Regions from separate parts of the Brevibacillus sp. SKDU10 genome, predicted to be linked through region 3. Evidence: riboswitches for the same ligand, from Rfam matches in the RefSeq annotation. Region 3 holds a riboswitch; each other region holds the start of a gene.

Region 1 (4,574 bases), on a different contig from region 3:
GTGGATACGCTGGCTCCATTGGCAGCTAGCGTTTATCAGGATGGAAAGCCTCAAGATACGTATTATCTTGGTAATAAAGCAAATGCAACAATTGCAGTGAAGCCGGGCAAGGTTCACATTCACTTCCAGCGGTCTGCGGTATCTAGCACTTTACGCTATACCATTACCAATCGTTTTTCCATTGCACCTGATCGATATGAGCCAAATAATAGTATTGATCAAGTCCGCCCCCTGCCGCCGGGTAATAATATTGAGATCAAGGGGAATTTTCATACAGCACAGGATGTTGATTGGTTTTCCTATTTTGTGCGTGATCCAGGCAAGCTTTATCTGCGAGTGGATACAGATACTCTACGATTAGACCCGCAAATTAAGGTGCGTAAAGAACGCGATAAGACATCTGGCGGAATTTCCCTTGATAGCAGCTCAGTCACTGATCCTTTAAAAAGCTTAGAGATGAACGTCACGCCAGGTCGCTATTTGTTCCAAATTCAGAACAGCTATCCTGCTGCTGTGAGCGGCGAGTACTTTTTTCAGCTCAATTATATGCCTGAACGAAAAGATCCAAACGAACCAAACGATACCTATCGTTTAGCTACAAAACTAGGGAATAACAGTCTGATTACAGGCACAATTCCTTCAGAAGCAGATAACGATTGGTTTACGTTTTCGATTCCAAAAGAAACGTATGTTACCATTCGGGCACCTTATGTACCGCCACAGGTAAAGATCATGATGAGTATTTATGATAGTCGCGATATGAAATATGCAATTCGAGCTGAAAAGGTTTTTGGACAAGATAATAGCATTGTCTTTGAAAAAAAATTAGCAGCAGGGACATACTATATAAAGTTGACCAGTACTACGCCATTCCGCTATGATGCGTATCGATTTACATTAAATCGTCAGGAAATGTATGGCGGCTTTCGAGACATACATGGGCATTGGGCTAGAAATGATATAGGGCGTTTAACTCAACGTGGAGTCATTACCATACCTAATACGTATAGCTTCCGTCCAGATGCTAATATGACACGAGCTGAATTCGCAGACATGCTCCTTCGCTCGATGAAGGCCAAAAAGCTTCCAACTGGTAAAATAGGTATTAATACCTATAAGGATTTAGATAAAAAGCATTGGGCGTATGAGAGCTTGTTACAGGCTTCTCAGTTGGGGATTATGAGCGGATTCAATGGAAAAATTGAACCGGATCGACCTGTTAATCGAGCAGAAATGGCTTTGATGATTGCGCGTGCTAAAAAAATAAACGTGTCAAGATCGTCCAGTACTTCTTATCGTGATGTGCCTCATTCACATTGGGCGGTGGCTGCAATCGAAACACTTTCACACTATGGCTGGTTGCATGGTTATCAGGATGGAACCTTTAAGCCAGATCGTCCTGTGAAACGCGGAGAAATGGTCACTGTATTAGCTAAATCTTTCCAATTGTAAAATACCGGGTTTTTTACAAAAGTACATTGACACCCTTCTAAAAAAAGATTATTCTATAAATCATGGATATTACTCTTATCCAGAGTAGGCGGAGGGACTGGCCCAATGAAGCCCGGCAACCGTTTTGAGCGGTGCTAACCAGCAGAGAAAGGATAACTATCTAAATAGTTAGACTCACTCTGGCCGATAAGAGGGTTAAGGAACGCATTAGAAAAGCAACCTTTTCCTCAGCGGAGGGAAAGGTTTTTCTTTTTGTCGTGATGGAAACCTGGCTCGGCAAACATACTATATATCATGTTTCCAGTTGAAGGAGGTTTTTAAGTATGGAATTGCAAAAAGGACGTCGCTTGTTTACATCTGAGTCCGTTACTGAAGGACATCCAGACAAGATTTGTGACCAAGTTTCTGATTCTATTCTTGATGCGATCTTATCGAAAGATCCGAATGCTCGTGTAGCATGCGAGACATCTGTTACCACCGGATTAGTACTTGTGGCAGGTGAAATCACAACTTCTACGTATGTAGATATCCAAAAGCTAGTAAGAGATACGATTCGTGAAATTGGTTACGATCGAGCAAAATATGGTTTTGATGCAGATACATGCGGTGTTATTACTGCAATCGGCGAGCAATCAGCAGATATCGCACTAGGTGTTGACCAGGCGTTGGAAGCACGTGAAGGTAGCATGACTGATGCTGAAATCGAAGCAATCGGTGCAGGTGACCAGGGGCTAATGTTTGGTTATGCTTGCAACGAAACTCCAGAATTAATGCCTCTTCCAATCAGCATGGCTCACCAGTTGGCGCGTCGTCTGACAGAAGTGCGTAAAAATGGTACGCTTGAATACCTTCGTCCAGATGGTAAAACTCAAGTAACTGTTGAATACGATGGCGATAAGCCAGTTCGCATCGATACAATTGTTATTTCTACTCAACATGCTCCAGAAGTAGAACTAGATCAGATTAAAAAGGATCTAATGGAGCAAGTAATTAAACCGATCGTTCCTACAAACCTATTAGACGATCAAACCAAATACTTCATTAACCCAACTGGACGTTTCGTTATCGGTGGTCCTCAAGGGGATGCTGGTTTGACTGGCCGTAAAATCATCGTAGATACGTATGGCGGTTATGCTCGCCATGGCGGTGGTGCATTCTCCGGTAAGGATCCTACAAAAGTAGACCGTTCTGGTGCTTATGCAGCTCGCTATGTAGCCAAAAACATTGTAGCTGCAGGTCTTGCTGAACATTGCGAAGTACAGGTAGCTTATGCAATCGGGGTAGCTCAACCGGTATCTATCGCTGTAAACACATTTGGAACAGGAAAAATTGCTGAATCTGATTTGGTAGCATTGGTTCGCAAGCACTTTGATTTGCGCCCAGCAGGCATTATTAAGCAATTAGACCTACGTCGTCCGATCTATAAACAAACCGCAGCATATGGTCATTTCGGACGTAATGATCTGAATGTACCATGGGAGCGTACAGATAAAGCAGAAGATCTGAAAAAAGACGCTGCTAACCTGTAAAAAATACAGAGAAGCCTAGGATTTTCCTGGGCTTCTTTTTTCTTATGAAAATTGCGAAAAAGGCTAGGCAAGTACAACTTCAATGGGGTAGACTACGTAGAGGATTCTGTAAATCTTTGTCGAAAAGCACTATAATAAGATCGAAAGGAACATGGGCGCATCATGAAGAAAAAACCTTTCTTTCTCGTCTTTTTCCTTCTTCTTCTGCTGTTTTCTATCCTTGTGTATTGGTTTAGACCAGAGAATGTAGGGGTAGAAAATACGGATTATGTGCAACAAAAGACGGGGGATCATACGTCTCATTCATTAGAACCTAAAGGGTCAGACGTAGAGCAAATTCCTTCTAGAAATAGTAAACCAGAGGAAAAGATATCAAACGAGAGATGGTATAAAGACAAGGTTGTCATCTTGAATTATCATCACATTGATCGTGACAGTAATAAGCCATTTGTAATAACACCAGAGCAGTTTGGTGAGCATTTACAATTTATAAAGGAACATAACTTTCATCCTATTAGCCTAAGAGAGTTTTTCACTTTTATGCAAACAGGCGTAACTGCCAAGGAGAATGCAGTTTTATTTACGTTTGATGACGGCTATGAAAGTTATTACACACAAGCATATCCGTTGCTTTCCGAATATGGGTATCCATCTGCAGCTTTTGTAATTGCAGGTAGATTGAGAGATACCATGGATCGAAAGCGAGAAAATATGACCGTTCCTTTAGCTTATCAACAAATTGACGAAATGCTGGCTTCCGGCTTAGTTGATATTGGCTCGCACACATTCAGTTTACATGAACATAAAGAGCTGGATGAGTGGGGAGTACAGAAAGCGGGAACGGAGCCTGTATATCTAGAAGAATTCCAACGTGCAGAGAATGAGGAAGAGTACCGAAGTCGTTTATTTGTTGATTTTAAGATGTCGAAAATAGGCTTAGAGCAACTTGTGAAAAAGCCTATAGCCTCTCTCTCCTTACCCCAAGGCTATAAAAGCAAGATTGTGATTGACTCGGCAAAGGAAGCAGGATATCAGTATGTCTTTACATCTAGAAGAGACGTTGTGAAGCCAAATGAAGATCCGTATTCCATCCCGAGATTTGATGTAGGAATACGCAAGGTAGGTGCACCCCAGCTCCTTGAACTATTTACTAAAGTAAAAATGGAAGAATAAGGGGGAAACCCATGGATAAAGGCATTGATATCAGCCTTCTAGATGGGGTCATAAAAAAAACGATTCGAACGGTTGAAATGAGCAAAGAGCAAATATTTCAGATAGCAGAAGGTGCTCGTTCGGAAAGTAATGCAATCAAAAAAGAGATTGTTGAAATACGGCAAATATTAGCAGAAGTGATCCAAAATGTTGATAATCTAGAGTTACAGTCCCGCCGATCAAGATCGAGATTGGTACAAGTAAGCCGCAATTTTCAAAGCTTTACTGAAAACGATATTCGTGCAGCTTATGAGGAAGCTCATAATGTTCAGATAGAGCTTTCCTTAATGCGTGAGCGGGAAAATAACCTAAAGAAACGCCGTGACGAGCTAGAGTTTCGGTTGCGGAATATTTTAGAGACAATTACTAGAGCAGAAGGGT
Region 2 (4,574 bases), on a different contig from region 3:
AATGTTTGTAGCCTTGCTTGTCCTGCAATTGCAATCTATGGAGCCTTCAAAGCTCAAGCATTCTCTCAGTCTTGTTGTATATATGATCATAGCTATGCTGGTTTTATCCTTTCTGGTCCCTTCACACGTTGCAGTAATTTTAGCGACGGTTATTGTAGCTACTATTGGGGTGGTGACAGATAAATGAGCCTTAATCTATCCATTCTTCTTCTCATACTCGGTTGTACATTTGTAACAGTAATTCCGCGTATTCTGCCATTTTTAGTGGTTCGTAACTTACAATTGCCTGCCCCTGTACTTAAATGGCTTTCTTTTATACCTATTTGTATTCTCACAGCCCTCGTTGTGGAGAGTGTCATTGATAAAAGCAGTGATTCAATCGGAGTGAATTGGCTAACACTCATGGCGATTGTTCCGACTCTATTATTAGCTTTGCGGACGAAAAGCCTTGCCATTACTGTCATTTTCGGCGTTATTTTGATGGGATTACTAAGATTATGTAGTACATATTTATAAAACAAAATCCCCTTTGCTCAACAATAACGAAGCCATGCGTGCATGAACTTCATAATTGTTGACTCCAAGGGGATTTGATTTCTTTTTAGCTTGCTATCATCATGCTTTTTCTTCAAACAACCGAGCTATCTCGATAATAACATGAACAGCTTTTTCCATATTATCTACAGAAACATATTCGAATTTACCGTGATAATTTTCCCCACCAGTAAAAATATTTGGCGTTGGCAGACCCATATATGATAATTGAGAGCCATCCGTACCACCTCGGATCGGGTTGATTACCGGCTCGATATTGAGGTTTTTCATCGCTTCATAGGCAATGTCAACAACTTCCTTAACCGGTTCAATTTTATCGCGCATGTTGTAGTATTGATCATTGAGTTCAAAGCTGATATTTTCTTCGCCGTATTTCTCCTGCATCTTTTTCACGATGCTTGTTACTTTCTCTTTTTTGGCATTAAAATGATCTTTATCAAAATCTCTAATAATGTATTGAGATTTACTTTGTTCGACATCACCGTTTATTGAGCTAAGATGGTAAAAGCCCTCATAGCCCTCTGTGTACTCTGGCGCCTCTTCTTCAGGAAGTTGTGCATGGAATTCCATTGCTAGCTTACTAGCGTTTAGCATTTTATTTTTGGCTGTTCCAGGATGCGTGCTAACTCCCCTAAAAGTAAGCTTGAGCTCTGCGGCGTTAAAGCTTTCATACTCCAAGCCACCTAGCGGCCCTCCGTCCATTGTGTACGCAAATTTCGCACCAAAAGCTGCCACATCAAAATGAGCCGGCCCTCTACTGATTTCTTCGTCAGGAGTGAATGCCACCCTAATTTTCCCATGTTTAATTTCCGGATGCTTTAGCAAATAATCCATGGCGGTCATAATTTCAGTAATACCCGCTTTATCATCTGCTCCAAGCAAGGTTGTCCCATCGGTCGTAATCAATGTGTGACCCTTGTAGGACGGTAGCTCTGGGAATAATTCCGGTGATAAAACAACGCCCAGTTCTTTATGTAGCGTAATGGCTTTACCGTCAAAATTTTCGTGAACCTGCGGATTAACATTTTTGCCTGTAAAATCCGTGGCAGTATCTAGATGGGATAAAAAGCCGATTACGGGAACTTGCTTATCCGTATTTGCAGGGAGTGTCGCCATGACATATCCATTTGCATCCATCGCAACCTCTGAAAGTCCCATCGCCTTTAGTTCTTCAACTAGCAATTTACCCAGCTCTAGCTGACCTGGTGTAGACGGAACTGTCTGGCTCTGGGCATTGGATTGTGTATCAATCTTTACATATCTTGTAAAACGCTCTATGATATCCTGCTTCACTCAAATTCACTCCCTTTTTCATTACATCTTTTTTTATTATACCGCTTGATGGGCGATATTTCCATTTGGTACTCCTATTGCTAACCTATCAACTGGAATGGGAGGATTACCGGATTACCTACAATACAAGCATTCCTATATGCGGAGTAGTCTTCTATCTTGTGTTTTAAGGCAATTTACATTCCAAAATAAAAGCTGAAGGGAAACAATTACTGAAGAATCTATATGATGAAAAAATGGAGCTAGGCAGTAGTATCCTCGGCATAATTTAAGTTTTACTAAAAAATATTTGACATTTTTCTCAGAAAAGAGTAAAGTAAAAAAAGCTTAAGCAACCGAGAATAAAATATGAAACCTTCTTATCAAGAGAGGCGGAGGGACTGGCCCTTTGATGCCTCGGCAGCGGACTCGTATTTAGAGTGCTGTGCCAAATCCAGCAAGCATGTGCTTGAAAGATGAGAAGAGTGATTCTTATCCCATATAAGACCTCTTCTCACAAGAAGAGGTCTTCTTCATTTTTTCTCAGAAAAAGTTTAGAAATAGAGAGGGTGTTATTGATGAATCAGACAAAAGGAAGTGCGTTGGCTTTATTGCCGCTTGGTATATTTTTAGCACTATTTATTGGCTCTGGAATTATTACTGGAGATTTTTATCAGCTGCCAATCATTGTTGCTATTTTGATCGCGAGTACGGTTGCATTAGTAATGAACCGAAAAGATAGCTTTACCACAAAGGTAGAACGATTTGCTAAAGGAGCAGGCAATCCAAATATCGTTATTATGTTATTAATCTTTGTGTTAGCTGGTGCGTTTTCTCAAACAGCTAAAGGAATGGGCAGTGTTGAAGCTACCGTAAACCTAGCCCTTTCCGTTTTGCCTCAGGGTCTTCTAGTTGTTGGTTTATTTGTAATCGGATCATTTATTTCACTCGCAATGGGGACATCCATGGGCACTATTGCTGCATTAGCTCCAATTGCCGTAGGAATCAGCCAACAAACTGATATCTCTGTTGCATTCACAATGGCTACTGTTGTCGGAGGAGCTATGTTCGGAGATAATTTATCATTTATTTCTGATACGACAATTGCCGCGGTACGCACGCAAGGAACAGAAATGAAAGATAAATTCAAAACCAACTTTTTAATTGTATTACCAGCCGCCATTTTAACATGCATCCTATTAATCGTGCTTACATTAGGAAGTCATACAAATATTACAGTTGGAACCTTCAATTGGGTCAAAGTGTTACCTTATGCAGGAGTGCTGCTTGCGGCCTTGCTAGGCTGGAATGTACTTGTGGTTCTAATGGGAGGAACTGTTTTATCAGGTGTCATCGGAATGTTAGATGGAAGCTACACACTTGCCACTTTCTTCAAAAATGTGACGCTAGGGATTAGTGGAATGATGGAGCTTGTATTGCTAACCATGCTCATTGGCGGAATGATTGAGATTATTCAACATAATGGCGGGATTCAATATCTATTACATGTATTGACGCGTAATATTCGATCAAAAAAAGGCGCAGAATTTGGTATTGCTGGTCTTGTGAGCCTGACAAATATGTGTACAGCTAACAATACAATCGCTATTATTTTCGCAGGTCCGCTTGCTAAAAATATTTCAGATCAATATGAAATCGATCCAAGAAAATCTGCAAGCTTACTAGATTTATTTTCGTGCAGCGTACAAGGGATCATTCCTTACGGAGCCCAAATGTTAACGGCAGCAGGATTTGCTTCGCTTTCACCAATCGAACTATTGCCATTTGCTTTTTATCCACTGCTAGTTGCTGTTTGCGGCATCGTGTCAATCGTGATTAACTTTCCACGTTTTTCATCGAATGCCAAAAAAGCTAGTATCATAAAACCTCTGAATGAAAAAGAAGAAGCCCTATATAAGACATCCTAGTGGTTATTCTCCTTGCATCACTAGCAATTCACACGAGTTATGCTACTTACTTCAGAATATCGCTATAATAAATGTCAGGAAAACGAAATACGTAGAATGAAAAAAGCGGTAGGTATTAACCTACTGCTTTTCTATTGATCATTTTTTATCCTTAGCTGTCACTCTAATCGTTCATGTATCTACGCTTAAACAAGACCAATATTTTTTTGAGTCACTATCCTCCTTTATTCTTGTTGTTCTCACAACAGTTCTTTCATAGTGAAACGTAAAAAGCTACCTTCCATAAAGGAAAGGTAGCTTTACTTTCTACGCACGTATTTTTATCGTGCTTCATTGAATGAAATAAACTCTTTAGTTCTTTTTTTTTAAAACAAGATCACGGACCATTTCAATCGCTTTCTCTTTTCCAAGCGGGAAGGTTCCAAGAGACCATGTAGGGTTATCTAGCATATAAACATGTCCATTTTTAACCGCTTTTAGCTTACCCCAAAGCTCTGATTTCTGCATATCATCCAGCTTTTTCTGTGCAACAGCAAGATTGCTACCGTATAATCCTAAGAAAATATAGTCTGGATTAAACTTATACAGGTTTTCAAGCGATACGATTTCTACAAGCTTTTCTTTCGGAGCTCCTTCTGCCATAGGCAAACCTAAATCAGTAAATAAAACGTCTCCTAAAAGCGCCTTACCATAGATACGATATTGGGAAGCGTTTGTAACATATAGAGCAAATGTTGCATCCTTCGATTGCTTTTTAATTTCATCCCCAATTTGTTTCGCTTTTGCATCATATTGAGCAAGCCATTCGTTCATTTCCTT
Region 3 (4,574 bases):
TTGCGTATAAAACGATGCCTTCATATTCAGGAGCAATTCGATTTGTCGTAAATTTACGGGTGAGCGCCGCTCCTCCAACCATCAGCGGTACATCAATGCCAGAGCTTCGCAAATCCTGCGCAGTAATCACCATCTGCTGCGCTGATTTTACTAATAAACCTGAAAGACCAATTGCATCTGGTTTTTCCTGATGACACGCAGCAATCAACTGCTCCGGTGCAACTTTAATCCCTAAATTAACTACCTCATAGCCATTATTGGATAAAATGATCTCCACTAGGTTTTTACCTATATCGTGGACATCGCCTTTAACAGTAGCTAACAAGATTTTTCCTTTTACGGTTGACTCAGACTTTTCCATATGCGGTTCCAAAAAGGCAACTGACGCCTTCATGACCTCTGCACTCTGCAGCACTTCTGCTACAATCAATTGGTTCCCGTTAAACAGGCGACCAACCTCTTCCATCCCTTTCATAAGTGGACCATTAATAATATCAAGCGGCTCATATTTTTCCAAAGCGAGGGTTAAATCTGGGGTTAATCCGTCCTTCGAGCCTTCCACCACATAATTAGCTAAACGTTCTTCTAACGTCAGATTGGATACCTCTTTTACAACCTCTTTCTTTTTCTGCCGATAAAAATCAGTAAACGTTGCTAAGGTTTCATCGTTTGTATGAAATAACAAGTCCTCTGCCAGCTTGCGTTCCTCTTCAGAAATCGAAGCATAACGTTCTATCTTTTCGGTGTTAACAATCGCGTAATCAAGCCCGGCTAATGTTGTGTGATATAAAAAGACCGCATTTAAAACCTCACGACCTGCCGGGGGTAATCCAAAGGAAACATTGCTCACACCCAGAATTTGTTTAGATAATGGGAAATGTTGTTTAATAAGGCGGATACCTTCTATCGTTTCCTGTGCTGAACCAATGTATTGCTCATCGCCTGTTCCTACCGGAAATACAAGAGCATCAAAAATAATGTCCTGCGGATTAATTCCAAACTGATTTACCAACAAATCATAGGAACGTGTAGCTACCTCCAGCTTTCGTTCACGAGTGATTGCCATTCCCGCTTCATCAATGGTCCCGACAACCACGGCCGCTCCATATTTATGAATCAATGGTACAACCTCTTCAAAACGATCTAGACCATCTTCTAGATTAATCGAATTAATGATTGCCTTCCCCTGAGAATATTTCAAGCCCAGCTCCACTACCTTTTTATCCGTGGAATCGATCATCAACGGTGCTTTTACCTTTCTGCTTACGTATGGAAGAAATTTCTCCATATCCTCGTACTCATCACGGTCAGGGTCTGCTAAACAAATATCTATAACAGCGGCTCCTCGTTTTACTTGTGCCCGTGCTATGTCTGATCCTTCCTCGAATTGGCCAGCAGCAATCAAGTCACGGAACTTCTTAGATCCAATCACGTTGGTACGCTCCCCTACAAAAATAGGGCGATTGTCGTCCTCAACATAGAGCACCTCAATGCCTGATACAGCAGCTGCATGAGACTTTTTATTTTCTCGTGGTGTAATACCTTGCAATGCTTCGTGTAGCGCACGAATATGCTCGGGTGTGGTACCACAACAACCACCCGCTACGTTAAGCCATCCCTTTTCCGCAAATGCTTTCATTTTCATTGCTAACCCCTGCGGTGACTCGTGATAATGACCATTCTCATCAGGTAAACCTGCATTGGGATAACAACTGATTCCACACAAAGCCAGATCAGATAAGGTTCGTAAATGATCACGCATGAACTCCGGACCTGTCGCGCAATTCAGACCAATCGTGATCGGTTTGAGATGTTCAATCGACACGCAAAAGGCCTCGATGTTTTGACCTGCCAGAGTCGTGCCCATCGGTTCGATTGTTCCAGAAATCATGATAGGCAGCTCATAGCCAAGCTCCTGAAATGCCTGACGTATGCCAATGCCGCCAGCTTTTACGTTCAATGTGTCCTGCGAGGTTTCCAACAGTAATACATCTACCCCACCTTCCATCAATGCTTTAGCCTGGCGATAGTACGCATGAATTAATTGCTCAAATGTAACGCCCCCTGTTAACGAAAGGGTTTTCGTAGTGGGCCCCATAGAACCTGCTACATAACGTGGCCATGACTCCGCGCTAAATTCATCTGCTACTTCTTTAGCAATACGTGCAGCCGCCAGATTAAGTTCATAATCTCGATCTGCTATGTCATACTCTGCCAAAACAACATCTGTTGCTCCAAATGTGTTTGTTTCCACAATGTCAGCACCTGCTTCAAAATAGGTAGCATGAATATGCCGGATGACATCTGGTCTTGTTACATTCAATAGTTCGTTGCAGCCTTCATATTCCTCACCGCCAAAATCGTCCGCTGTGAGATTAGCCTGCTGTAGCATCGTTCCCATTGCACCATCGAGTATCAATATTTTTCGTGCTAGCTGCTCTTGCAATGTTGGTTTGTTCATCCCCCATACCCCTCCGTAATCTCCATTAGACTTGGCAAATAAAAAAATCCCCTTCCTGCCTGAAAGCAAGAAGAGGATTACTTATGTTCGTTAAGTAGGAACTTATCCCCTCTTATCTTTCAAGGCAAACAGCCCTGCTGGAATTGGCACCTGATCTATCGGTTGCCGAGGCATCTTCGGGCCAGTCCCTCCGCCTCTCTAGATAAGAGAAATCATATTTAGTTAGAAATCAATATGACGCTTTGTTCATCTTTTGAATACAGGTATCTTAACATTCAGATATTATTGGCGTCAATGGATTATCTCCCAATCTTTTATTTTTTTATAGCCTGCTGCCCAATTTTGCTTTCCCTAGGCGTAAGCCCACACCAGATAGACAGATATGTATAGACTGTAGAATAACAATGCGAAGGAGGAATTGCCAGATGAGTACATCGTTTTGCGGTAACTGGGGAGGCGGGAGTTTTTGCTTCATCCTAGTGTTGTTCATTCTGCTGGTAATCATAAGCTGCGGCTGCGATAACTAGCAACGAAGCAGCGACACCTTCAAACATATAACCATTAAGGAGGAATTCTTTCATGAGTACATCTTACTGCGGAAATTTCTTCGGTGATAATTTCAGCTTCATTTTAGTGCTGTTCATCCTACTGGTCATTATTTCTTGCGGCTGCTGCTAAAATATAAGAAGCTCTTTCACCGGCAAACCTGAATTCGGTTACGCTCTTTTTTATCTGTGTCCACCTCTACATGATTCTACAATGTTTCATACCTCCATAAGGAAACCAAAAAACATTACTCAGGTTTGTACACTCACCAATATAGGAGAGGGGAAGGGGCAGGCACATGCCCCTTTCATCTCTTATCCATTCCTTCCTTCGCTTGTAGAGATAATGAACCTTTGCTAGGATAAAAAGGAAGATAGATGGAGGTTTTTCATGGGAAACAAACTAGCATATTTACATACATCTGTGTTTCAGGGCCCATTGATTCCAGTAAAGGTACTAGAAGAGACGGACTTTGAGATCTACACTGTCGTAAAACATCATGAGAGTGAACAGCACTATTTGCATTACCAAACTTGCCACCTTGATCTTATGGCAGGAGGTAATCATGAAACCTATGAATTCTATCTTCCTTTATCCACTGATCAAGTCGTGGGTCTTTTATTTGGTGAGGAAGCATATCATTATCCTGAATGTTGGCGTACCGCATATTGGCGTACGGGAAAAGATGATCGTTTATTAGCATTTGACCCTACTGAAAATTTTTTGAATGAGGAAGAAGCAAGAGCAGAACGTGCGCTCCTTGATTCCTTACGGCAATACAAACAACTATTCGCCTCTGCCGCTGATAAAGAAGCCCTTACCAAATATTATTTTCCACAATGGGATCAGCAAAAAAAGAACCAATGATAAACCTTGCTTGCTAGAATGCCTTTTGTTGGGTATACTAGACGCTATATAGCCATGTACTCGATGATGAGGAGAGTAATGATGGTTCGTGCTACTAGCGAGTCAGGATTGGTGGAAGCCTGATAGAACGGCCATGATGAAGCGCACCTCGGAGACGCAGCTTGAATCTTGTCTATTGACAATGTATAGAGCTTGCCGGGTTTGCCCGTTACAGCTATCAAGCAGGTTTTTTCCAATTACGATCATTTATTGGTCTAATTGAAAAGAACAAGAAGAGTGGCACCGCGGGAGTATGATAAAATAACCTCTCGTCTCTTTACGGATTGATTTTTACTGATATCTATCCAAAAGAGACGGGGGGTTTTTTGCTGTTGTTGCTTTGAACAATCTTACGCTGTATCTAATCAAAGCGCTCTGTGCTTGTATACCCTATGGTTATATTTATGATGTATCCCACTTCTCCACGGAATGATTACATATTCCCTGAAAATTTATGTTGATTAAAAAGAAAGGATGAAATAAACATGAATTACAAACAACTAGTAGCTGAACAAATCTCTGCTGCTCTAACTGAAATGGGCGTAGAGGATTTTTCCTGCGAACGTGTCCTTGGCATGCTCGAAACTCCTCCTAACCCACAAATGGGTGATTTAGCCTTCCCTTGCTTCCAATTAGCTAAAGCTCTGCGCAAGGCACCACC

The links. Region 3 has a riboswitch for S-adenosylmethionine ahead of metH (methionine synthase). Riboswitches for the same ligand answer to the same signal wherever they lie in the genome.
Region 1: it holds a riboswitch for S-adenosylmethionine, as region 3 does, so the genes downstream of both, metK (methionine adenosyltransferase) here and metH (methionine synthase) in region 3, are expected to answer to the same signal.
Region 2: it holds a riboswitch for S-adenosylmethionine, as region 3 does, so the genes downstream of both, AYJ08_RS12235 (Na+/H+ antiporter NhaC family protein) here and metH (methionine synthase) in region 3, are expected to answer to the same signal.

What each region holds. Positions count from the first base shown of each region.
Region 1 is NZ_LSSO01000013.1:63,149-67,722, reverse strand. It holds gene AYJ08_RS01915 (S8 family peptidase) at 1-1,452, shown strand, start outside; SAM riboswitch class I at 1,525-1,645, shown strand; gene metK (methionine adenosyltransferase) at 1,776-2,981, shown strand; gene AYJ08_RS01905 (polysaccharide deacetylase family protein) at 3,144-4,154, shown strand; gene AYJ08_RS01900 (sensor histidine kinase) at 4,166-4,574, shown strand, end outside.
Region 2 is NZ_LSSO01000155.1:75,763-80,336, forward strand. It holds gene AYJ08_RS12220 (AzlC family ABC transporter permease) at 1-187, shown strand, start outside; gene AYJ08_RS12225 (AzlD domain-containing protein) at 184-516, shown strand; gene pepT (peptidase T) at 616-1,848, opposite strand; SAM riboswitch class I at 2,205-2,310, shown strand; gene AYJ08_RS12235 (Na+/H+ antiporter NhaC family protein) at 2,406-3,755, shown strand; gene AYJ08_RS12240 (ABC transporter substrate-binding protein) at 4,107-4,574, opposite strand, start outside.
Region 3 is NZ_LSSO01000008.1:24,035-28,608, reverse strand. It holds partial or broken gene metH (methionine synthase) at 1-2,461, opposite strand, end outside; SAM riboswitch class I at 2,571-2,670, opposite strand; gene AYJ08_RS22695 (YjcZ family sporulation protein) at 2,866-2,988, shown strand; gene AYJ08_RS22690 (YjcZ family sporulation protein) at 3,041-3,139, shown strand; gene AYJ08_RS01325 (hypothetical protein) at 3,398-3,874, shown strand; T-box leader at 3,929-4,193, shown strand; gene argS (arginine--tRNA ligase) at 4,399-4,574, shown strand, end outside.